One region of the Streptomyces sp. NPDC047017 genome, then DNA from elsewhere that is predicted to be linked to it. Evidence: riboswitches for the same ligand, from Rfam matches in the RefSeq annotation. Region 1 holds a riboswitch; the other holds the start of a gene.
The links. A riboswitch is a leader RNA that binds a small molecule or an ion and turns the genes downstream of it on or off. The one in region 1 is predicted to bind fluoride.
Positions count from the first base shown of each region.

Region 2: linked by a shared signal. The riboswitch ahead of ettA (energy-dependent translational throttle protein EttA) and the one ahead of ABZ858_RS06665 (CatB-related O-acetyltransferase) in region 1 are both predicted to bind fluoride.

Region 1 is NZ_JBEYVW010000003.1:231,769-242,417, forward strand. It holds gene ABZ858_RS06640 (inorganic diphosphatase) at 1-351, opposite strand, end outside; gene ABZ858_RS06645 (hypothetical protein) at 738-1,094, shown strand; gene ABZ858_RS06650 (hypothetical protein) at 1,130-1,900, opposite strand; gene ABZ858_RS06655 (hypothetical protein) at 2,438-2,641, opposite strand; gene ABZ858_RS06660 (GAF domain-containing SpoIIE family protein phosphatase) at 2,908-4,203, shown strand; fluoride riboswitch at 4,251-4,326, shown strand; gene ABZ858_RS06665 (CatB-related O-acetyltransferase) at 4,823-5,461, shown strand; gene ABZ858_RS06670 (HEAT repeat domain-containing protein) at 5,514-6,785, shown strand; gene ABZ858_RS06675 (XRE family transcriptional regulator) at 6,815-7,387, opposite strand; gene ABZ858_RS06680 (ABC transporter permease) at 7,547-8,461, shown strand; gene ABZ858_RS06685 (ABC transporter ATP-binding protein) at 8,496-9,212, shown strand; gene ABZ858_RS06690 (ABC transporter substrate-binding protein) at 9,354-10,376, shown strand; gene ABZ858_RS06695 (aryl-sulfate sulfotransferase) at 10,453-10,649, shown strand, end outside.
Region 2 is NZ_JBEYVW010000011.1:197,740-208,388, forward strand. It holds gene ABZ858_RS20285 (hypothetical protein) at 1-27, shown strand, start outside; gene ABZ858_RS20290 (hypothetical protein) at 140-316, opposite strand; gene ABZ858_RS20295 (iron dependent repressor, metal binding and dimerization domain protein) at 503-1,237, opposite strand; gene ABZ858_RS20300 (YbhB/YbcL family Raf kinase inhibitor-like protein) at 1,246-1,779, opposite strand; gene ABZ858_RS20305 (GntR family transcriptional regulator) at 1,969-2,661, shown strand; partial or broken gene ABZ858_RS20310 (RNA polymerase subunit sigma-24) at 2,790-2,906, shown strand; gene ABZ858_RS20315 (aldo/keto reductase) at 2,970-3,881, opposite strand; gene ABZ858_RS20320 (Lrp/AsnC family transcriptional regulator) at 4,118-5,143, opposite strand; gene ABZ858_RS20325 (MFS transporter) at 5,280-6,716, shown strand; gene ABZ858_RS20330 (amidohydrolase) at 6,713-7,960, shown strand; gene ABZ858_RS20335 (hypothetical protein) at 8,300-8,710, shown strand; fluoride riboswitch at 8,821-8,884, shown strand; gene ettA (energy-dependent translational throttle protein EttA) at 8,925-10,592, shown strand; gene ABZ858_RS20345 (hypothetical protein) at 10,617-10,649, shown strand, end outside.

The DNA.
Region 1 (10,649 bases):
CAGCCGGTCGAACTCGGGGATGTCACCGATGTCGCGCACATGGGCGTACCGGGGATCGTGGGCCGGTACGCACAGGACCTTCTCGTCCGGGCCGTGCTCGTCCCGCATCACGAACATGCCGACCGCGCGGCACTCGACGGTGCAGCCGGGGAACGTCGGCTCGCCGACGACGACGAGCGCGTCCAGCGGGTCGCCGTCGCGGCCGAGGGTGCCCTCGATGTAGCCGTAGTCGGCCGGGTACTGGGTCGAGGTGAACAGCAGCCGGTCCAGCCGGATGCGGTGCAGTTCGTGGTCCATCTCGTACTTGTTGCGGGACCCCTGGGGGATCTCCACGGTCACGTCGAACTCCACAGTCTGCTCCTCATGGCCGTAGGCGCGCGGCCCGGCACCCGGCTCGTGCCGGTCGGCGAGCGCTCGTACTTCGTCAGGGAATGCGCGCGGGTCAGCGGCGGACGGGCCGGGTCTGGAAGCGGCGGGTGCGGGCATGGCTCCTCCTGGTCATCACTCACTCGACCAGGGACCGTCAGCGGCGGATGCCGCGGTTGCGGTGAGCCCCATCACCGGCACGCTCGGCGCGCACCTCCAGTGTGCCCCGGCCCGGCCGGAGCTACCCTGGAAAGGCGTTCGACGTTCGGCGCTGGACCCCGCCGAGATCACTCGTACGGGTGATCGATCCGCCGACCGGCCAATGGTTCCTGCCGCTCCCGGGACACGGGATGGTGGAAGGGACGTGGAACATGGCCGGGACCTCGTCCGGTGCGCACTCCACCGCGCATCCCACCGTAGCCGCCGCGGCGTTCGCGCCCGCGTGGCTGCCGCCGGGCGGCCGGGGCAACGGGCTGCCGGCGCCGTCCTGGGCGCCGATCGCCGACCTCGACGCACGGGACGTCGACACGGTCCTCGCCGCCCTGCTCGACGCGCACGTCCCCGCCCACGCGGCGCCCGCGCCGCGCCCGGTCCGCCCCCTGACCTCGGACAGGTGGGTGCGGGGCGCGGTGTGGCGGCTGCGGGTGGGCTCGTCGTCGTACGGGAAGGCGGAGAACGTCCTGCTGAACGTGTTGCGGGCGGGGAAGAGGGGGAGGCTGCCGCCGTGATCCTGGCGCTGGCTGAGCCGGTCCGGGCCCGGTGCTCAGGTGCGGCCGATCTCCCTCGGCAGTTCCAGGGAGAGGACCCGGTCGGCGTACACGAACGTCTCGAACTTGGCGCCGTCCGGGACATCGGGATCGGCTTCCAGACGGCTCAGCGCGTCCAGCACGGCGGGGGTGTCGAGGTCCTGCTCGTAAGCGGTCCGCAGCCGTTCCACGGTGTCCGCGTGCAGGGGGCGTGAGACCGCGTCCGCCCACGCCGCGACCCGCGCCCGCCAGCGGGCCAGGACGGCGCGCGCCTCCTCCAGCGCCGCCGCGCCGATCTCGGCCGGGGCGACGTACGGCAGGCCGAGCAGGGCCAGCCGCACCGCGAGCGGATCGGCTCCGTCGGCGGCCAGGTCGTCCGGGCCGCCGGGCAGCCGGGTGGGCCCGACCTCGACCAGCAGCGCCTGTTCCGCCTCCTCGACACCGGCCGACGGGGCGAGCACCCGTACGTCGACGGGGCCGCCGAACGCCGCGAACAGGGCGGCGTCGGGCGTGTGCACCGCGGGAGGCTGGATGCCCACCTGCCCGGCGGCACGGGCCAGCGCGTCCGTCCGCTCCCCGGACAGCGGACGCTCCACGTACCCGGTGATCACCTGCAGATCCTCCAGCTCCGCGATCCGGAACAGCACGTCGGCGACCAGCAGCGCCCGCAGGTCACCCGGGAGGTCGCGGCGCTCCGCCGGTGCGGGGTGCACACAGACGCGCAGCAGCCCGCCGGGGCCGCGCCGGATCGGGGTGAGCCGCCCGGTCCGGGCATCGGTGAGAAGCACGCCGACCTCCTTCACAGCACCGTCGGACGACACCGGGGCGGAGCCGTCCGTACCTGGGCAGAGTCGTCCGCCTCCGGCTCGGCCGGCAAGGCGGGGTCACCGCCGAATGCCGGCGGAAGCCACGTCATGGCGCCGATGACAATCCCGGACACGGCACACATCGCCCACGACAGAGGCAGGACCAGAGCGACGACACCGGCCAGGAGGAACCCTCCGGCCAGGCACAGTACGAACGTTCCGGCGCGCCGCGGCAGGCCGCTCGCCCTGGGGCGCGCGCCCACGGCACCGCCGGCCGCGCGCTTCTCGCCGCGTGAGGGCATCGCCAACGTCCTCTCCTCGTGGAGTCGAACAGGGACCGTTGGCGGGTGTCACCGCGGATGTCGGCGAGCCCCTCCGCCGTACGTGCCACCGTAGGCGTGCCGCGCGGCCACCGGCAACCGGACATGGCGGTCAGCGGCGACCGGGCATCGCGGCCACCGGCAACCGGACATCGCGGTCACCGGTGACCGGACCCACGGTGTGGGCCGCCTCGTGCCGTCAGCCGGACGGCGAGCGGGGGCGTCGCCTGACGGCGGCCTTGAAGACCAGGACGGCCCAGCCGCCGTACTCGGGCCGGAACACGGCCCGTGCCGCCACGCCCCGCTGCCACAGCCGGTCGGCTTCCCGCAGGGCGGCCCGGCGGGCGGCGGGCCCGGTGCCGTGGCGCAGCACGCGGTCGACGGGACTCGGGAGGCCGGTCATCTCCCACCTCCTTGCCTCCAGGGTGCCCCCGGAGCGCCTGTCTGTGGAGTGCCTCCGGGGGAGTCTCCAGAAAGGGAGTGCGGCGGCCGGTGGGCCGTGGGGACACGAGGGTTGCGGCAGCCCGCGGCTGGGAACAATGGGGTGCGCGCCACGGCCATGAGGCCCGCCGCCCCGATGAGTCCCGGAGTCCCGCCGCCGGTGTACCCCTGACCGGCCTCGCCGACGAGCCCAGAGCATCCCTGTTCGAGAGGGTGGGGAGGAGAACGATGAAGCGAGAGCCCCAGCAGTCGGCAGTGCGCACCGAGCAGCCCCCGCCGGAGGCCGCCGAGGCCCGGCTGCGGCTGCTGGCCGAGGCGAGCCGCGCACTGGCCTCGGGCCTGGACGCGGAGGAGTCGCTGCGCCGGCTGGCCCGGCTGGTGGTGCCCCTGCTGGCCGACGCCTGCGTGGTCGACGTGACCGAGGGCGAACGGCTGCGCCGCCTCACCGTCACCGACCGGGACCCGGACCGGGCGCTGCGCGTCTTCCACGGCGGCTTCCTGCCCGGGCCGGACGACTCGGCCGCCGCGCTGGCGAAGGTGCTGCGCGGCGCGGGACCCGTGGTGGTGAGCGACTTCGGCACGTCCGATCCGGACGACCCGCTCAGAGCCGCCCAGTGGGCCCTGTACCGCACGCTGGGCGGCGAGACCGCGCTGATCGTGCCCATGCGCGTACGACGGCAGGTCCTCGGCGCGCTGACGTTCGTGCGCCGCGCCCCGGCCGCCCCCTTCGACGAGCAGGAGCAGGCGCTCGCCGCCGACCTCGGCCACCGGGCGGGCCTCGCCCTCGACAACGCACGCCTGTACGCGCTCCAGCAGTACACCGCCGAGCAGTTGCAGCTCTCCCTCCTGCCGGACCTGTCCGGCCTGCCGCACCTCCAGCTCGCCTCCCGGTACGTGGCCGCCCGCGAGCGGGCCGAGGTGGGCGGTGACTGGTACGACGCCTTCCCGCTGCCCGACGGCTCGGCGGTGCTCGCCATCGGTGACGTCGTCGGCCACGACCTGGCGGCCGCCGTCCGCATGGGACAGCTGCGCAACATGCTCAGGGCGCTGGCCTACGACAGCGGTGACGACCCGGCGGGTGTGATGCGCCGTCTGGACGGCGTGATGCAGGGCCTGACCGGCATCGAACTCGTCACGGCCGTCATCGCCCGCCTGGAGACGCGCCCCACCGGACCGTGGCGGCTGCACTGGACCAACGCGGGCCACCCGCCGCCCCTGCTCGCCCAGCCCGACGGCCGCACCTTCCTGCTGGAGGAAGGGCACGCCCCCATCCTGGGAGTCGACCCCGGCCTCCGGCGCGAGACCGCGACCGCGGAGCTGCCGCCCGGCTCCACCCTCCTGCTGTACACCGACGGCCTTGTCGAACGCCCCGGCGAGGACATCGGCCGGGGCCTGACCCGGCTGCGCCAGCACGCCGCCGCGCTGGCCCGCGAGCCGCTGGCCGTCTTCCGTGACGAACTCCTCGCCCGGCTGAGCGACGGCCAGCACGACGACATCGCGGTCCTCGCGCTGCGCGTGCCCTGACCGCGTCACCCGGACGGCCTTGACCGGCGCCCCCGCATGCCTGTTCACTCGACCCTGGCGATGGATCCCGCCTGGACTCCGGTCCGAACCGCCCCACCCCGGGCTGATGGTTCCTGACCAACGTCAGGAACGCATGTCCTCGGGAGGTACGCAGGGTGGTGGCAGCAGTGATCACCGTCGCCGTTCCCCACGCGAGCCCCCCGGGCGGCACGACCGCCACGGCCGTGGACGCGCAGCGCGCCCGGCCTCCCCGTCGCCCTTCCGGCGCGGGTCCCTCCGAGGCGACCACCCGCGCGCCTCGGTCGCACGGAAGGGAAAGGCCGGGGGTGCGCCGTTCCATGTTCGATGTTCCATGCGGGCGGCGCATCCCCGACCGGTACGTCATGGGCCGGATGCCGGATGCCGGATGCCGGTCGCGTGCGGCGGGCATGGCACAACTGGGTGATCTGGCGGCCGAGTCCGACCGACCAGGACGGCAGTGCCGGCCGCGCCACCCACGGCCGCGCCCGTCACCCCGGACCGGCAGGAACAATCCGGTGGCCCGAACGCCCCAGCATCGCGATCATGGAGGTCGCCGACACTGACACCGACGACGCCGACTGCCGAGGAATCGTTCGCCATGCCGCTTGTGCCCGCTGACCCGACGGTGCTCCACCCGATGCCCGAGCAGCCCCGGGTGGTGCTGCTGCGGCCCTTGGTGAAGTCCCCGCTGATCGAGGTGGGGGACTTCTCGTACTACGACGACCCGGACGACCCGACCGCCTTCGAGACACGCAACGTGCTCTACCACTACGGCCCGGAGAAGCTGGTCATCGGCAAGTTCTGCGCGCTGGGCACCGGAGTGCGGTTCATCATGAACGGCGCCAACCACCGCATGGACGGTCCCTCGACCTTCCCCTTCCCCACCATGGGCGGCTCGTGGGCGGACCACTTCGACCTGCTCACCGGCCTGCCGAACCGAGGGGACACCGTCGTCGGCAACGACGTCTGGTTCGGCCATGGAGCGACGGTGATGCCCGGCGTACGGATCGGCCACGGCGCGATCATCGCCACCGGCGCCGTGGTCACCGGCGACGTCCCCGACTACGGCATCGTCGGCGGCAACCCGGCCCGTCTCATCCGCACCCGCCACGACGACCAGGACATCGCCCGGCTGCTCGCGGTGGCCTGGTGGGACTGGCCCACGGAACACATCACCGCGCACGTGCGCACGATCATGTCGGGCAGCATCACCGAACTGGAAGCCGCGGCCCCGTGATCCCACGGACGGGAGGGGCACGCGCGTGACTGCCGGGGGCACTCCGCCGCTCGTGGCCGCCGCACGACGCGGAGACGCCCGGCAGATACGCCAGTTGCTGGACGAAGGGGCCGACCCGGACACCTGCGACACGGCCACCGGCGAGCCCGTGCTGTGCATCGCCGTCGCCGCCTACCACCAGGAGGCCGCCGAGGCCCTGGTGCACGCCGGTGCCGACGTACTGCGCCGACTGCCCGACGGCGGCACCGCGCTGCTGCGGGCGGTGGACAGCGGCTCCGTGGCGATGACCACCTGCCTCCTGCCCGAGCCGGTGCGCCTGACGTCACCGGTGCGCGGAGAACTGCTGGACCGCGCACGGACGTGGGCGACGGCGGGCACGGAGACCGAACTGCGGCGCAGGACCGGTTCGGCGGAACAGGCCGAGCGGGTCCGCGTCGAGGAGGGTTCCGAGCCCTGCCACTGCGAGCAGATCACCCTCGGCGGACTGACGGCACGCGACGGGCACGCGGCGATCCTCACCGCCCTGGAGGCACACCTCCGTATCCGCACCTCCTTCGGTGCGCTGCTCGCACGCGCTCTGCCGTACCCGGACCGGTGCCACGCCGTATGGTGCGAGGCCGTGCTCGTCCTCGGGCAGCGGCTCGACGAGGAGACCTGGGCGGCCGCCCTGGACCTGAGCACCCACGACGACCGGCTGCACCGCCTCTTCGCCGCAGACGTACTGTTGTCCCTGCTCATCGGGGACGTCATAGGGGGCGACCCTTTCGACGGGCGGGGCAGGGAACTTCTGCCCTGGGCCCGGCGGGAACCGGACCCGGAAGTCCTCGCCGTGGTGCTCGACGCGCTGGGATACGACATGACCCCGGAGAACGAGGAGGTGGGCCTGTCGTATCTGACCCATCCGGAACCACGCGTACGGGTCCAGATACCGGACCTGCTCACGCAGCCGCGGCATCAGGTGCGGTCGCATTCGCATGCGCAGCATCAAGCTCAATCGGCGGGTTGGGACCGGCCCGAGAGCCTGGCGGCGATGCTCGCGCTGGCCCGCGATCCCGACCCGGAGGTACGCGCCGGCGTCTGTCACTGGCTCACGCAGCATCTCGTAGGCGGGCCGGAGATCTCCGAAGCGCTGCTGGACCTCGCGCGTGACGAACGGCAGATGACCCGCATCCAGGCCGTGTCGGCCCTGGCCCTGCGGGATGATCGGCGCTGCGTGGAGGCGGAACGCCACATCGGTCCCGTGGACGACGATCTCGCCCGGGACGACCGGCTACGGGCGGTCGACCGCTACCTGGAGCGCGGCGGGCGGCAGCGGGACAGGTGACGCCGTGGTGACCGGCGTCGCACCGTGCCTCAGCGTCCCAGTGCGACCACCAGCAGAGTGCGCGCGGCCGTCGTGCCGATGAGGCGGCAGCGGTGCGGGACGTCGCCGCGGTGATGGGCGCTCTGGCCGGTACGGAGGCGGATCGGGTCCTGGCCGCGCAGTTCCAGGTCGACCTCGCCCTCCAGCACGTAGATGAAGTCCTCCCCCGAGTGCTCGAACCAGCCCCGCTCGCCCTGCCCGGGTGTGAAGTGCTGCTCGTACGCCTCCATGACGTCGCTCTGGCCGCCGGGGATCAGTACGTGGGCGAACTGCCCGGTGCCCTCGGTGACCCGGATGACCTGGGGGTCCTCCTCGTGCGCGACCGTGTCGGACGTGCTGGAGGGGCGCAGGAAGATGCCCGGCGGCAGGGCGAGCGCGTCGGCGATCTTGTAGATGGACGCGAGGCTCGGGGTCGTCAGTCCGCGCTCCAACTGGCTGAGGAACGGCTGGGACAGGCCCGAGCGGGCGGCGAGTTCGGCCATCGGGACACCGAGCCGTCGTCGGTGGCCCCTGATCACGGAACCGACGGCCAGGGCCTCGGGAGAAGGGTCGGGTCGGCGCACGTGCTCGACGGTAGCGCAGCGGATCAGGCGCCGGGGCAGCGGCCGTAGAACCGGGGACGGGCTCCGGAAAAAGCTTCATGGCGCCGACACGCTGCTGCAATAAGCGAGGCGAATTATTGACGTCGTCAATCCCGCTGTCGGCAGAGGAACTGGACGACCATGGCCCGCACATCACCGCCCGGCTCCCCGGCAGACCCCCCGGACACCGCCTCACCCGCGCCCGGCAAGGCGTTCACGAGGACGAGCAAGGCGACCAGGGCAAGCAGGGCGACGAGAACGGCCAGGACTGCCAAGGCCGTTACGGCCGTTACGGCTGCCAAGGTCGCCAAAGCCGCCGGAGCCCCGCTGGTCTCCGCCTGCCTCGTGCTCGTCCTGTGGTGGGCGGCCGCCCGGGCCGGCGTCCTCGGCGCGGGGCTCGTCCCCACCCCCTGGCAGACGCTGCGGGCGGCGCGCGCGATGTGGTCGGACGGCACGTTGACCGACGACCTGCGGGCCAGCCTGGCGCGGGCCGGGCAGGGCTTCGCGGCCGGGGCGTCGGCCGGGATCGCCCTCGGCTTCCTCACCGGCCACCAGCGCCGCGTCGCCGCGCTGGTCAATCCGGTGATGTCGTTCCTGCGGCCGATCCCCGCCATCGCGCTCGTCCCGCTGGTCACCGCCTGGTTCGGGATCGGCGAGCAGGCCAAGCACCTGCTCATCGCCTACGCCGTGTTCCTGGCCGTCTGGCTGTACGTCCACGACGGCGTCGCCCGGGTGCCCGCCGACTACCTGCGCGCGGCCCGCGCCCTCGGCGTACCGCGCTGGCGCAGGCTCACCGAGGTTCTGCTGCCCGCGGCGGCCCCGTCGGTGGTGGCGGCGCTCCGCTACGGGGCCGGGCTCGCCTTCCTGGCCCTGGTGGCCGCGGAACTGGGCGGCGCGCAGAGCGGCATCGCCTACCGCCTCCAGGTCGACGGCCAGTTCCTGCGCACCGACCACATGTTCGTCGGCCTGATCGAACTCGGCCTGCTCGGCCTCCTCGCGGATGCGCTGATCAGCACGGTCGGCCACCGACTCGTCCATTGGAGCAGCGGTTCATGAGCGACCACACCCACCTCGCGCCCCGGGAGCACGCATGAGCGACCTCGTCCGGCTGGAGGGCGTCGAAGTCCGCTACGGGAACTCGCTCGCCCTCGCCGCCACCGAACTCGACTTCGCCGAGGGCTCGTTCACCTCTCTGCTCGGACCGACCGGCTGCGGCAAGTCGACCCTGCTGAACACGATCGCCGGGTTCGTGACGCCGAGTTCCGGGCGCGTCCTGATGGACGGCGTCCCGGTGACCGGCCCCGGCCCGGACCGGGGCGTGGTCTTCCAGCACTACGCGCTGCTGCCCTGGTTCACCGCGCGCGGCAACGTCGAGTTCGCCCTCAAGCGCTTCGGCCTGAGCCGCGCCGAGCGACGGGCGCGCGCCCTGGAGTCGCTGGCCGGAGTCGGTCTCGCGGACGCCGCCGGTAAGTACCCGGCACAACTCTCGGGCGGTATGCGCCAACGGGTCGCCCTCGCCAGGGCGCTGGCCGCCGAGCCGCGCATCCTGCTGATGGACGAGCCGTTCGGGGCGCTCGACGCGATCACCCGCGTACGGATGCAGCGGCTGCTGACGGAGCTGTGGCAGCGCACGCGTACCACCGTCGTCTTCGTCACCCACGACGTGGACGAGGCACTCGCCCTGTCCCAGCGGGTGATCGTCATGGCGGCGGACCCCGGCAGCGTGATCGCGGACCACGAGGTGACCGACGACCCGGCGGCGTCCGGCCTCCACTCCCGCATCGTCACCCAACTCGGCACCGACTGAAGCCGTACGACCGAGCCGGACCGAGTCGGACCGAGCCGGACCGATTCGGACCGAGATTGAGTCGGACCGATTCGGGCGGACCCACCCGCCGTCGCCGCCCCCCCCGACAGACCCTGTTACCCCCCCCTCCGAGGAGCCCCCATGCCCAGAACCTCACCGTCCAGATCCCGGACGGCGGCGGCCGTACTCGCCTGCGCCGTCCTCGCGTTGGCGACGCTGCTCACCGCCTGCGGCAAGGACACGGACGCCACCGCCGGGCCGGGCGGGACCACCCGGGTCACCATCGCCGGCAGCGACTATCTCGGCGGCGCTCCCGTCTACGCCGCCACCGCGAAGGGCCAGTGGGCCGCGAACGGCCTCACCCCCAGGACCCAGTCCTTCAGCACCGGCCGCGACGCCCTCAACGCCGTGCTCGGCGGCCAGGCCCAGTACGCGGTGGTGGGCGACCTGCCCGCCGTGTCGGCCGTGCTCGCCGACCGGAAGATCAAGATCGTCGCTGCCCTGTCCGGCTTCACGGACTGGCGGCTGCTGACCACCACTTCCGGTTCCGTCACCCGCTTCGCCGACCTCAAGGGCAAGAAGATCGGCCTGCCCGAGGGCACCAACGTCCAGTACGCCCTCGACGGCATGCTCACCTCCGCCGGCCTGAAGCCGGGGGACGTCACCCTCGTCAACCTCGCCCCGAACCAGGTCACCCCGTCCCTCGCCCGCGGCGACATCGACGCGGGCCTCACCTTCCCGAGCTTCTACGACGCCACCAGGGCCACGCTCGGCGCCAAGTACCGCGAGCTGCGCTACGACGGCTACACCTACCGCACGCTCCTGATCGCCGCCCCCGGCACGGCGACCGGCACCTCCACCGCCGTCCTGCGCACCCTCACCACCGCGGCCGCCACCATGGCCGAGGACCCCGCCGCGGCCCGCAAGGCCGTCGTCGCCCAGGCCGCGGGAGCCGTGCAACCGGCGTTCGTCGACGGCTACTACGCCTCGTACGACTATGCCGTCACCCTCGACGAGCCCCTGCTGAAGCTGCTCACCGCGGAAGGCACCTGGGCGAAGTCGACCCAGAAGCTGCCGGGAACGCCGAGCCGGACGACCTTCCTCCAGCACATCGACCCCACCCCGCTCAGGACGGCCGCCCCCAAGGCCGTGACCCTCTCCTGAAGCAGCGGCCGGAACCCCTGCTCCGGCCCACCGCCCCTGCCCTCGCCTCCCGCTTACTCATCCCGGAAGGACACCCATGACCACCGTCGACCAGAACACCCTGCGGCGCCGCGGCACCGGACTGCGCGCGCACGACCCCGCCCGCAGCTACGGCGGCCACACCCTCTACACACCCATCGCCGGAGGCGGCGAGGTCTACCTGATCGACAGCCACGGCGAGCCCGCCCACGAGTGGAAGCTCGCGCACCCGCCGGGCCGGCACGCGCACCTCCT
Region 2 (10,649 bases), on a different contig from region 1:
GAGGTACGTGAGACTTCGCCGCGTTGACCGTCAGGCTCCGCCGCTTCGACCGTCGCCGCGTCAGGCCGCAGGCGCCGTCGCTCGCCGTGGCGGGCGCGGCGCCGGGCCGTCCTCGGCAGCGGCCTGTCCCGCGCCGCCCTCAGCGCCTGCGGCCGCGGACCGCCCAACCGGTCCCCACACCCGCGAGATGCAGGGCGAGCAGGATGAGGCCGAGGAGCATGATGTTGGTCGAGGTGAAGGTGTGGTTCGTCGAGATGTCAGCCGCGTTGATCAGAAAGGAGATGAAGAACAGGACCGCGGAGGCGATGGCCAGCATGATGTGCGTCCTTCCGGTCGGGCGTCGCGAGTCGAATCCGCAGCCGACAGGCTGCCGTGCAGTGCGGATGCCCCGGAGTCGGTGTTCGACGCGCATTCGTCCCCTCTCAGCGACGTGAAGCCAACCGCTCGCCGCACCGCCCCGGGCCCGGCGGGGCCGGGCAGCGGGGCGGTGATGACGGCCGGCTCAGTGTTCGGCCACGAAGACGTGCGCGGCGGTCGGCGTGGGCACTTCGACGGTCGCCCGGCCGGTACCGACCGTGACGCCGCCGGGCGACGACGTCACACTCACGACCGTGCCGGGGCGCACCCCGGCGTACCGCAGGGCGTACATCAGCCGTGAGTCGGTCTGTGCCGGCTCTCCGATACGGCGTACGACCGCGTTCACACCGTCCGGACCGGTCTCCATGTCGCTGAGGCTGACCGTGGTGCCGTCGAAGCCTGGCTCCACGGTGTCGTCCCCACCGAGGCCGACACCGGGACCGGGACCGACGCCGGAGCCAGGACCGAGTTCCGCCAGGCCCGGGATCGGGTTGCCGTACGGTGAGTGCGTCGGGTGCCGCAGCAGGTGCAGGACGCGGCGTTCGACGGCCTCGCTCATGACGTGTTCCCAACGGCAGGCTTCGGTGTGGACCTCCTCCCATTCCAGGCCGATCACGTCGAGGAGCAGGCACTCCGCGAGCCGGTGCTTGCGCAGGACGCGTACGGCCGTCCGGCGGCCCTCGTCGGTCAGTTCGAGGTGCCGGTCGCCGGCCACGCGCAGCAGGCCGTCGCGTTCCATGCGGGCCACGGTCTGGCTGACCGTCGGACCGCTCTGGTCCAGGCGCTCGGCGATGCGGGCGCGCAGCGGGACCACGCCTTCCTCCTCGAGTTCGAGGAGGATGCGCAGATACCTCTCGGTGGTGTCTATGAGCCGGGACATGCCCGTGGTCAGGCGGGCGTCTCGGCGGTGGCGGTCAGCACCGCCCGGCCGAGGATGTGACCGGCCATGGTGAAGCCGAAGACGGCCGGGGTGGCGTCGGCGGGGACCCCGATGGCGGCGACGTCGAGGGCGTGCACCACGACGAAGTAGCGGTGGGGGCCGTGTCCGGCCGGCGGGGCGGCGCCCATGTAGCGGGCCAGCCGCATGTCGTTGGGCAGTTGGAAGGCCCCTTCGGGCAGGGTCGAGCCGGTCTCGTCGCCGGCGCCCTCGGGCAGCTCGGTGACCGTGGCGGGGATGTCGGCGACCGCCCAGTGCCAGAAGCCGGAGCCGGTGGGGGCGTCGGGGTCGTACACGGTGACGGCGTAGCTCTTGGTGCCGTCGGGTGCGCCGCTCCAGGACAGCTGCGGGGAGATGTCCTTCCCGCCGGGCAGGCCGGAGGCGTGCTGCTCGGACGGCCAGGCGGCCCCGTCGGTGACGGTGGTGCTGGTGACGGTGAAGGACGCCGCCTCCGGGAGGCGGGCGAAGGGGTCGTTGGCGCTCATCGCGGTGTTCCTTTCAGGGCTGTGCTGGGGTGGCGGTGCGGGCGACGTCCGGGGCCGCGGGCCGCGGGGTCGACAGCCGGGCACTACGGCAAAACCCACCGAGTCGGGGCCGTCGCGTCTTCCGATCACCACCGAATCGACAGTAACACAGATAATCGATTATTCGAGGGATCGTCTACACTGAGGCTCATGACTGGTACGGCTCAGCCCTCACCCCCCTCCGGAAAGCAGATGCTCTCCGAGCAGGTCTACGCACAGCTGCGGGACGCGATCCTGCGCGGCGACCACGCCCCCGGCGACGCCCTCAAGCCGCAAGTCCTCGCCAAGGAGCAGGGCGTGAGCCTGGCCGTGGTGCGCGAGGCACTCGTGCGGCTGGTCGGCGAGGGCTTCGCCGACCGGCTGCCCAACCGCGGCTTCGCCGTCCCGGCCTTCTCCGACCACCGCTGGCAGCAGATCGCGGAGGCGCGCCGGACCATCGAGCCGGTCATGCTGCGCATGTCCATCGAGCGCGGCGATGTCGACTGGGAGGCCCGCGTACGCGCCGCCCACCACCGCCTGGTCCGCACTCCGGTGCACGCGCCGGAGGAAGGCGAGTACTACAGCAGTGCGTGGTCCGAGGCCCACCGCCTCTTCCACCGCACCCTTCTGGAGGGCTGCGGCAACCCCGTCCTGCTGGAGACCTTCGACCGGATGTGGACCGCCAGCGAGCTGACCCGCCGCTGGTCGGCGCACCGCGATCCCGACCGGGACGGCGCCCTGGAGCACCGCCGGCTGGAGGAGGCGGCACTCGCCCGCGACGCCGACACCGCGGCCGAGGTCCTGGCCCTGCACCTCACCCAGACGGCGGACGTCCTGACCGCCGCGCCTTCCTCCAGCCTGTGACGCCCGCGAACTGATCCCCCACACTCCTCTCCCCCACGGCGGGCGGGACGGCTCCGCAGGCCTGTTCAACCGCCGTGCGGCGAGCCTGGGTTCGCGCCGTGACCTGCCCCACGCCAGTCGCATGTCAGGTCCGGGCCCGGCGGCCGCGCTCCGCCGCGGACCGGGCACACCGGCGCCAGGCCACCGAGCGGTTCCGCACCGCCGCGGCCGGCGGTGACGTCAACGCCCTGATGGAGCTGCTCTCCCTCCGAGTACGGTTCACGGCATCGGAACGCGGCAAGCGGGTCCCGTACGACCGGCCTTCGGGGCTATGCCGCGCCGCCGGTCGCAGCCAGGCCGATGAGTTCCAGTTCCTCCGCCGAGAGCCGCAGTGCGCCGACCGCCATGTTCTGCGCGAGGTGGTCCGGGTCGCCGGTCCCGGGGATGGCCAGCACATGGGGGCCCTGGTGCAGGGTCCAGGCCAGCCGGACCTGGGCCGGGGAGACCCGGCGCGCCCGGGCGACGGCGCGCACCTCCTCCCCGTCCTCGGCCACCGGACCCGCCTCCCGCCCGGGTCCGGCGATCGCGAAGAACGGGACGAAGGCGATGCCGAGTTCGCCGCAGTGGTGCAGCAGGGCCTGGTCGTCGCTCGACGCGCCGACTCCGTACGGGTTCTGCACGCAGGCGACGGGGGCGATGGCGCGGGCCTCGGTCAATTGGGCGGCGGTGACATGGGAGACGCCCAGGTGCCGGATCAGTCCGGCATCGCGCAGTTCCGCCAGCGCTGCGAAGTGGTCGCTGATCGCTCGTGTCCGCCGACTCGGCGGCACCCGCAGGTTCACCACGTCCAGGTGATCCCGGCCGAGTTGCCGCAGGTTCTCCTCCACCTGGCCACGCAGCTGCTCCGGTGTGGCCCACCACCACGCGCCCGAGGCGTCGCGGCCCGGCCAGACCTTGGTCGCGATGACGAGGTCCTCCGGGTACGGCGCCAGTGCCCGGTTGATCAGCTCGTTCGCGGAACGTGTCGTCGAGAAGTAGTAGGCGGCCGTGTCGATGTGGTTCGCACCCAGCTCGACCGCTCGCCGGAGCAGGGCGATCGACTGCTCCCGGTCGCGCGGGACACCTCTGTCGAAGGGCGCGGTACCGGTCAGGCGCATCGCGCCGAACCCGAGGCGGTTGACGGTCAGATCACCGAGTCGCCATGTACCGGCGGCTGCGGCGGTGTTCGTTCGCTGACTCATGAAAGAGGCTCCTCACTACGGGGGGGGGCGGGGCGGACATGCGACGGTTCGTCACGGGACGCACGCGCTGGCTTGCCGGCCACCTTCCTGACTGCCCGCCAGGTGGCTGCGGTGCTGCGGCACGGTCGCATCCGCACCGGTGCTCGGGTCGCGCTCGCCCGGGCATGAAAAAAGCCTCCTCGGCGGATCGTGGTCCGCGCCGAGAAGGCTTACGTGTGTCGGCACTATAGCAGCTTCTACCAGCACTGGATCGGCCGCGTCGCGACACGGCGTCCGTCGGCGTCCAGCAGGTGGCCCATGCGTTTGACGGTGCGGACGCCGATGACCCGGTCGGTGATCTCCAGGGACGGCAGCCGGGCGTGCATCGCCGTCTCGTGGTGCTGTACGGCTCCGATGCTCGGCAGCCAGTAGGTGGCGAGGAGGTTGGCGCCGCCGGTGACGGCGGCGACCAGCCGGCAGCCGGGCAGGGTCGCCAGGGTACGGTGCAGGCCGTTGGCGTCCCTGACCGGTGCGCGGCCGCGGAAGGTCACGCTCACCGGGAGTCCCGTCAGGTGCCGGGCCATGTCGCAGCGGAACGCGACCGTTCCCGAGCGGGTGAGTCCGCCGAGCCGGCGCCGGACGGTCGCGGCGCTGGTGCCCAGGCGCTCGGCCAGCGCGGCCAGTCCGAGGCGACCGTCGTGGGCCAGGGCCTCCAGCAGTTCCCGGTCGATGTCCCCGAGCGCGGCCCTGGACCGCTCGCCGCCCTGGTCCGTCCGGTCGGGACGGGCCAGGGCGGAGAGCTGGGCGGAGTCCAGGGAACCGAGCCGCCACCGGCTGCCCTCCGTGTACAGCGAGGTCGCGAACAGGCATTCCACCGCCGTCACGCCGGGCAGCCGGGCCAGGTGTTCGTCGATGAACCGGTGCACCCCGGCCATATCTCGCGCCAGTACGTCCAGCAGCAGGTCGGCGCCGCCCGGAGCGGTCAGTTCGACGGTGGCCGCCTCGTCCAGCCCGGCGATCCGTGCGGCCAGGGCCTCCCGTGCCGCGGGCCGGCACTTGACGAGGACGAACGCGCTGCACCGGGTCCGGGAGAAGGCCGGGCCGGGTACGGCGGACAGCCATGCCAGCCCTTCCCCGGTCAGTCGCTCCCAGCGGCGGGCCAGGGTCACCGCCGTCACTCCCAGCGACGGCGCCAGGTCGGTCCACGCGGCACGCGGCTGGATCTGCAGGGCGTGCACGAGGGCGAGGTCCAGTTCGGTGGTGCTGCCCGATTCCTTCATCATGCTCGGCTCTCCCGCACGATTCTCCCGAAGTCGGCGACCGGTTCCGTCGGCGCTCGCACTGTAGTCACCACTTCGTGCCCCGGCCAAGAGCAAGGGCAGCGGGCAGGGGCACCGGGCGAGGGAAGAGGGTGAGACGATGACGCGTGCCATCGACCGTGGCCGAGGGCTGCTCGCGGTCATGACGTTGATCGTGGTCTGCAGCGGAGTGGTCCAGGGATATCTGACGCCGCTGCTGCCGGCGGTGGGTGACCGCGTCGGGATCGGCGGGGTGGGGCAGAGCAACCTGTACCTGCTGTCGCAGCTCGCGTTCGCGGTGCTGACCCCGCTGCTGTCCCGGTGGGGTGACATCTGGGGGCACCGGCGGCTGCTGCGGATCGCGGTCGCCATGGTGGCGGCCGGTTCGCTGCTGATCGCCGTGCGTCCGACGACCGCCACGCTCGCGGTGGGCATGGTGCTCCAGGGCGCTGTCGTGGGCTTCTTCCCGCTGCTCGCCGGAATCCTGCGGTCCCGTGCCCCGGAACACGGCCGCACGGGAATGTCGGTGCTCGTCGGCGTACTGCTGCTGTCCATCGGCACCGGCGGCCTCGTCGCCGGCTCGCTGAGCGAGGAGCACGCCCTCGCGGGCCTGTGGACCGCGGTCCCCTTCGGTGTGCTGGCGCTCGCGGCGGCGTTCGCCCTGCCCGCCGGAACCGCGCCGCGCGCGGGCCGCTTCAACGCGCCGGCCGCCGTCCTGCTGACCCTCGGGCTGGGCGCGCTGATCCTGCTGCTCACCGAGGGCGGCTCCTGGGGATGGCTGTCGGTGCCCTCCGCGCTCGGCGCGGTGGCCGCGACGGTCCTCCTCGCCCTGTGGGTGAGGGTGGAACACCGGTCGGACCACCCGCTGGTGAACCTCTCCCTGCTGCGCAATCCGCGGCTCAGGCTCGTCAGCGCGCACACCTTCTGTGCCGCGTTCGGCGCCATCGGCTTCCTCGGCGCCAACGCCGTCTTCCTCGGCGCGCGGCCGGACGGTGACGGCTACGGGATGGGCCTGGGGACACAGGCCATCGCGCTGGTGTCGCTGGCGATGGTGACCGCGGGCTTCTGCGGGTCCACGGCGTCGCCGAGGCTGGCCCGTCGCGTCGGCGACCGGGCCATGATGGTCGTCACCGGCTGTCTCGGTGCGCTGGGCTTCCTGTCGCTGACGCTGTTCCACGACACGCTGCCGCAGTACCTCGTCGGCGCCCTGCTGGTGGGTGCGGCGACCGGGATGTTCGAAGCGGTCACCCGGACCATGTCGGTGGAGGTGGTCGAGGAGACGGAGACGGCCCTGTCCGTCGGCATCAACGAGCTGGCGCTCTCCCTCGGGGCGGCGATCGGTGCCGCGCTGATCAGCGCGCTGTTCGCCGGTCATCCCGGACCCGGCGGCGGTGTGGCCGGGCCGGGTTACCTGTGGGCGTGGGGGGTCTGTGCGGCGGTGGCGCTGGGCGGGGCACTGCTCGGCCTGCCGTTCCGCGACGGACCGCGCGAGCGCGGTGACGGACGGCGCCCGGCCACGCCGGCCCCCGGACTCGCCCCCGCCGAGGAGGCGGCATGACGCGCGAACGCACGGACACCTCGCAAAAGGACGCCCTCACGGCCGTCACGGCCGCCGTCGAATCCTGGCGGGGGGACCTGATCGGCCTGAGCCACAGCCTGCACGCGGAACCGGAGACCGCGCTGCGCGAGCACCGGTCGGCCGCGAAGATCGCCTCCCTCCTGGGGAACGCGGGCTTCCAGGTGACCCGGGGCGCGGCCGGGCTGCCGACCGCTCTCGTCGCCACCTACGGCACGGGCGAACTGGTGATCGCGCTGTGCGCCGAGTACGACGCGCTGCCGGGCATCGGGCATGCCTGCGGGCACAACGTCAACGGCGCGGTGGCCGTGGGCGCGGCCCTGGCCCTGGCGGCCGTCGCGGACACCGTCGGGATCACCGTGAAACTGGTGGGCACCCCGGCCGAGGAGGACATCGGGGGCAAGGTGCCGCTCCTGGAAGCGGGCGTGTTCGACGACGCCGCCGCGGCGATGATGGTGCACGCGGCCCCGGAGGACTCGGTCGGCGCCTCCTCGCTCGCCGTCGGCGCCTGGGACGTCACCTACCGCGGCACCCCGGCCCATGCCGCGCTCGCCCCCTGGGAGGGAGTGAACGCGCTCGACGCCGTGGCCTTGGCGCACACGGCCGTCGCCATGCTGCGCCAGCAGTTGCCGCCCGGCACCCTGGTCCACGACGTGGTCCGCGAGGCGGGGCACGCGGTCAACGTCATCCCCGAGCTGGCGCGGGCCCGCTACGAGGTGCGCGCCCGCACCCTGGACGACCTCGTCGCCGCCCGCAGCCGGGTCCGGGCCTGCCTGGAGGCGGGCGCCCTGGCCACCGGAGCGGCCCTCGAACTCGTCCCGCACGGCTATGACTTCGCCGAGCTGCGCCAGGACCCGTTCCTGACCTCCGCCTACCTCCGGGCCGCCCGCGCCCTGGGCCGCGAACCGGTTCCCCGGCACGGCGAGTTGACGGCCTCCACCGACATGGGCAACGTCTCCCACGCCGTACCGTCACTGCACCCGTGCATCGGCTACGACACCGGCGGCGCCCTCCAGCACACCGCGGACTTCACCCGGTACGGGAACGGTCCCGGCGCCGACCGGGCCGTCCTGGACGGCGCGACCGCCCTCGCCCATGTCTCGGTGGAGCTGGCCACCGATCCCCGACAGCGGGCGGAGTTCCTCCGGCGGGTGGCCGGGCGCCGGGCCACCCCCGCCACCGCCCGGCCGGAGCCGCGCAGCCCTGCGGGACTCGACACCCCGTAGGGGCCGGCCCTGCCCCCGGCCGCCGAGGTCCCGAGGACGGCGGCCGGGTGGGAGGCGTGGACGGCGGCCGAGGCCCCGAGGGCGGTGACCGGGTCGGAGTCGTAGACGGCGGCGGCCCGCAGAACGTACGGGCCTCCCCCGGGTCGCCCGAGACGTGGCCGCTGCCTGCCGCATGGGCAGCGACGTGGCCGCGGCCTGCTGCATTGGCAGCACCGAGATCACCGGGTCGGGGGAACAAAACACCGGCTGCCGAGCCGGACCCCCCGAGAAGGTGTGACCATCACGCAGAGATGACCCGGCGACTCCGGCCGGTCACGACCGCACCAGGAGGACCCACCGATGGACCTGACCGTGAAGCACCTCTTCCGCGTCGCCGCGGCGATCGCCATAGCCGCGCCGGCCCTGCTCGGCACCGCCGCCTCCCCCGCAGCCGCTGCCGTCGAACGGGCGCATTGCGACCGCGCCCAGCAGGACATGTGGGACGACGGGCCCAGCCGCACCATCACCGCCCATCGGTGCGGCATCCCGTCCCACGGGAGACGCTGGTACACCGTCGAGATCGACACCCTCGTGCAGACCCACCACAAGGGCGACTCCCTGGACGGACCAGCCGACCGGACCAAGACCCTGCACCGCATGACCATCAGGTGCCTCGGCCACACCTCCGACGAGGACGCCGACGCCGACACCGGCGCCCACACCGGCGCCGACGCCGACGCGGTCATCTGGTTCGGCTGCCCGCCCCTCTGACGCCACGGGCCGACGGTCCGGGGCCGGCCCGGGACGCCGCGCCGGGACCGGCCCGGGACGCCGCGCCGGGACCGGGTTGGCATGAGCATCCGGTCGGGCGCACCATGGACGGTGAGACGGGCGATGAGGCTCGCCCTTGACCGCACGTCCTGTGCTGATGGCCTCTGCGAGCACCGGCCGCCGCCCTGGCGGCCCGGCCACGGAGGCGCCACGGATGTACGTGTACACGATGCGCAAGGCCCGCATGGCCCATGGTGACAAGGTCGTCCTCGACGACGTCACCCTGTCCTTCCTGCCGGGCGCCAAGATCGGGGTGGTGGGTCCCAACGGCATGGGCAAGTCCACCGTGCTGCGGATCATGGCGGGGCTGGAGCGGCCCACGAACGGGGACGCGTTCCCGGCTCCCGGCATCAGCGTCGGCATCCTGGAACAGGAACCGTCGCTCGACGACACGACGACCGTCCAGGGCAACGTCGAGGAGGGCGTGGCGGAGGTCCGCGGCGCGCTGCACCGGTACGAGGAGGTCACCGCCCGTCTCGGTGCGGCCGGCGGCGAGGAGACGCAGCGGCTTCTCGACGAACTCGGCTCCCTCCAGGAATCTCTCGACCACGCCGGTGCCTGGGATCTCGACTCCCGGCTCGACCAGGCCATGGACGCGCTGCGCTGCCCGCCACCGGACGCTCCCGTGCGCGACCTGTCGGGCGGCGAGCGCCGCCGCGTCGCGCTGTGCCGGCTGCTGCTGTCCCAGCCGGACCTGCTCCTGCTGGACGAGCCCACCAACCACCTGGACGCCGAGTCGGTGGCCTGGCTGGAACAGCACCTGGCGGACTACCCGGGCACGGTCGTGGCCGTCACCCACGACCGCTATTTCCTGGACAACGTCGCCCAGTGGATCCTGGAGATCGACCGCGGCCACGCCTACCCGTACGAAGGGAACTACTCGACCTACCTGGAGACGAAGGCGGCGCGCTTGCGGGTGGAGGGCCGCAAGGACGCCAAACGGCAGAAGCGGCTGGCCGACGAGCTGGCCTGGGTGCGCTCAGGTGCCAAGGGCCGGCAGGCCAAGTCCAAGGCCCGGGTGCAGCGGTACGAGGAGCTGGCGGCCGAGGCGGCCCGGGCCCGGAAGCTGGACTTCGAGGAGATCCAGATCCCGCCGGGACCGCGGCTGGGCGGCCTGGTCCTCGAAGCGGACCGTGTCACCAAGGGCTTCGGCGAGCGGCTGCTGATGGAGGATCTGTCCTTCTCCCTGCCGCGCGGCGGCCTGGTCGGTGTCGTCGGCCCCAACGGGGTGGGCAAGTCCACCCTGTTCAAGATGATCGTCGGCGAGGAGCAGCCGGACGACGGTGTGTTGCGGCTCGGCGGCACAGTGAAGATCTCCTACGTCGACCAGAACCGCACCGGCCTGGAGCCGGACCGTACGGTGTGGGAGGCCGTTTCCGGCGGCCTGGACCACATCCGGGTCGGGGACATCGACATGCCCTCGCGCGCCTACGTGGCCACCTTCGGCTTCAAGGGCCCCGATCAGCAGAAGCCCGTGGGGGTGATGTCAGGAGGGGAGCGCAACCGGCTCAACCTCGCCCTGACCCTGAAGCAGGGCGGCAATCTGCTGCTGCTGGACGAGCCCACCAACGACCTGGACGTCGAGACGCTGGCGTCGCTGGAGAACGCGCTGCTCGACTTCCCGGGTTGCGCGGTCATCACCGCCCACGACAGGTGGTTCCTGGACCGCATCGCCACGCATGTGCTCGCCTGGGAGGGCGGCGCCAACTGGTTCTGGTTCGAAGGCAACTTCGCCGACTACGAGGCCAACAAGCTGCGGCGGCTCGGCCCGGAGGCGACCCGCCCGCACCGGGTCACCCACCGCCGGCTGGTGCGCGGCTGAGCCCGCCACCGACGGGAGCCTGCCATGACAGACCTCGATCACGAGGCGGTCGCTGCG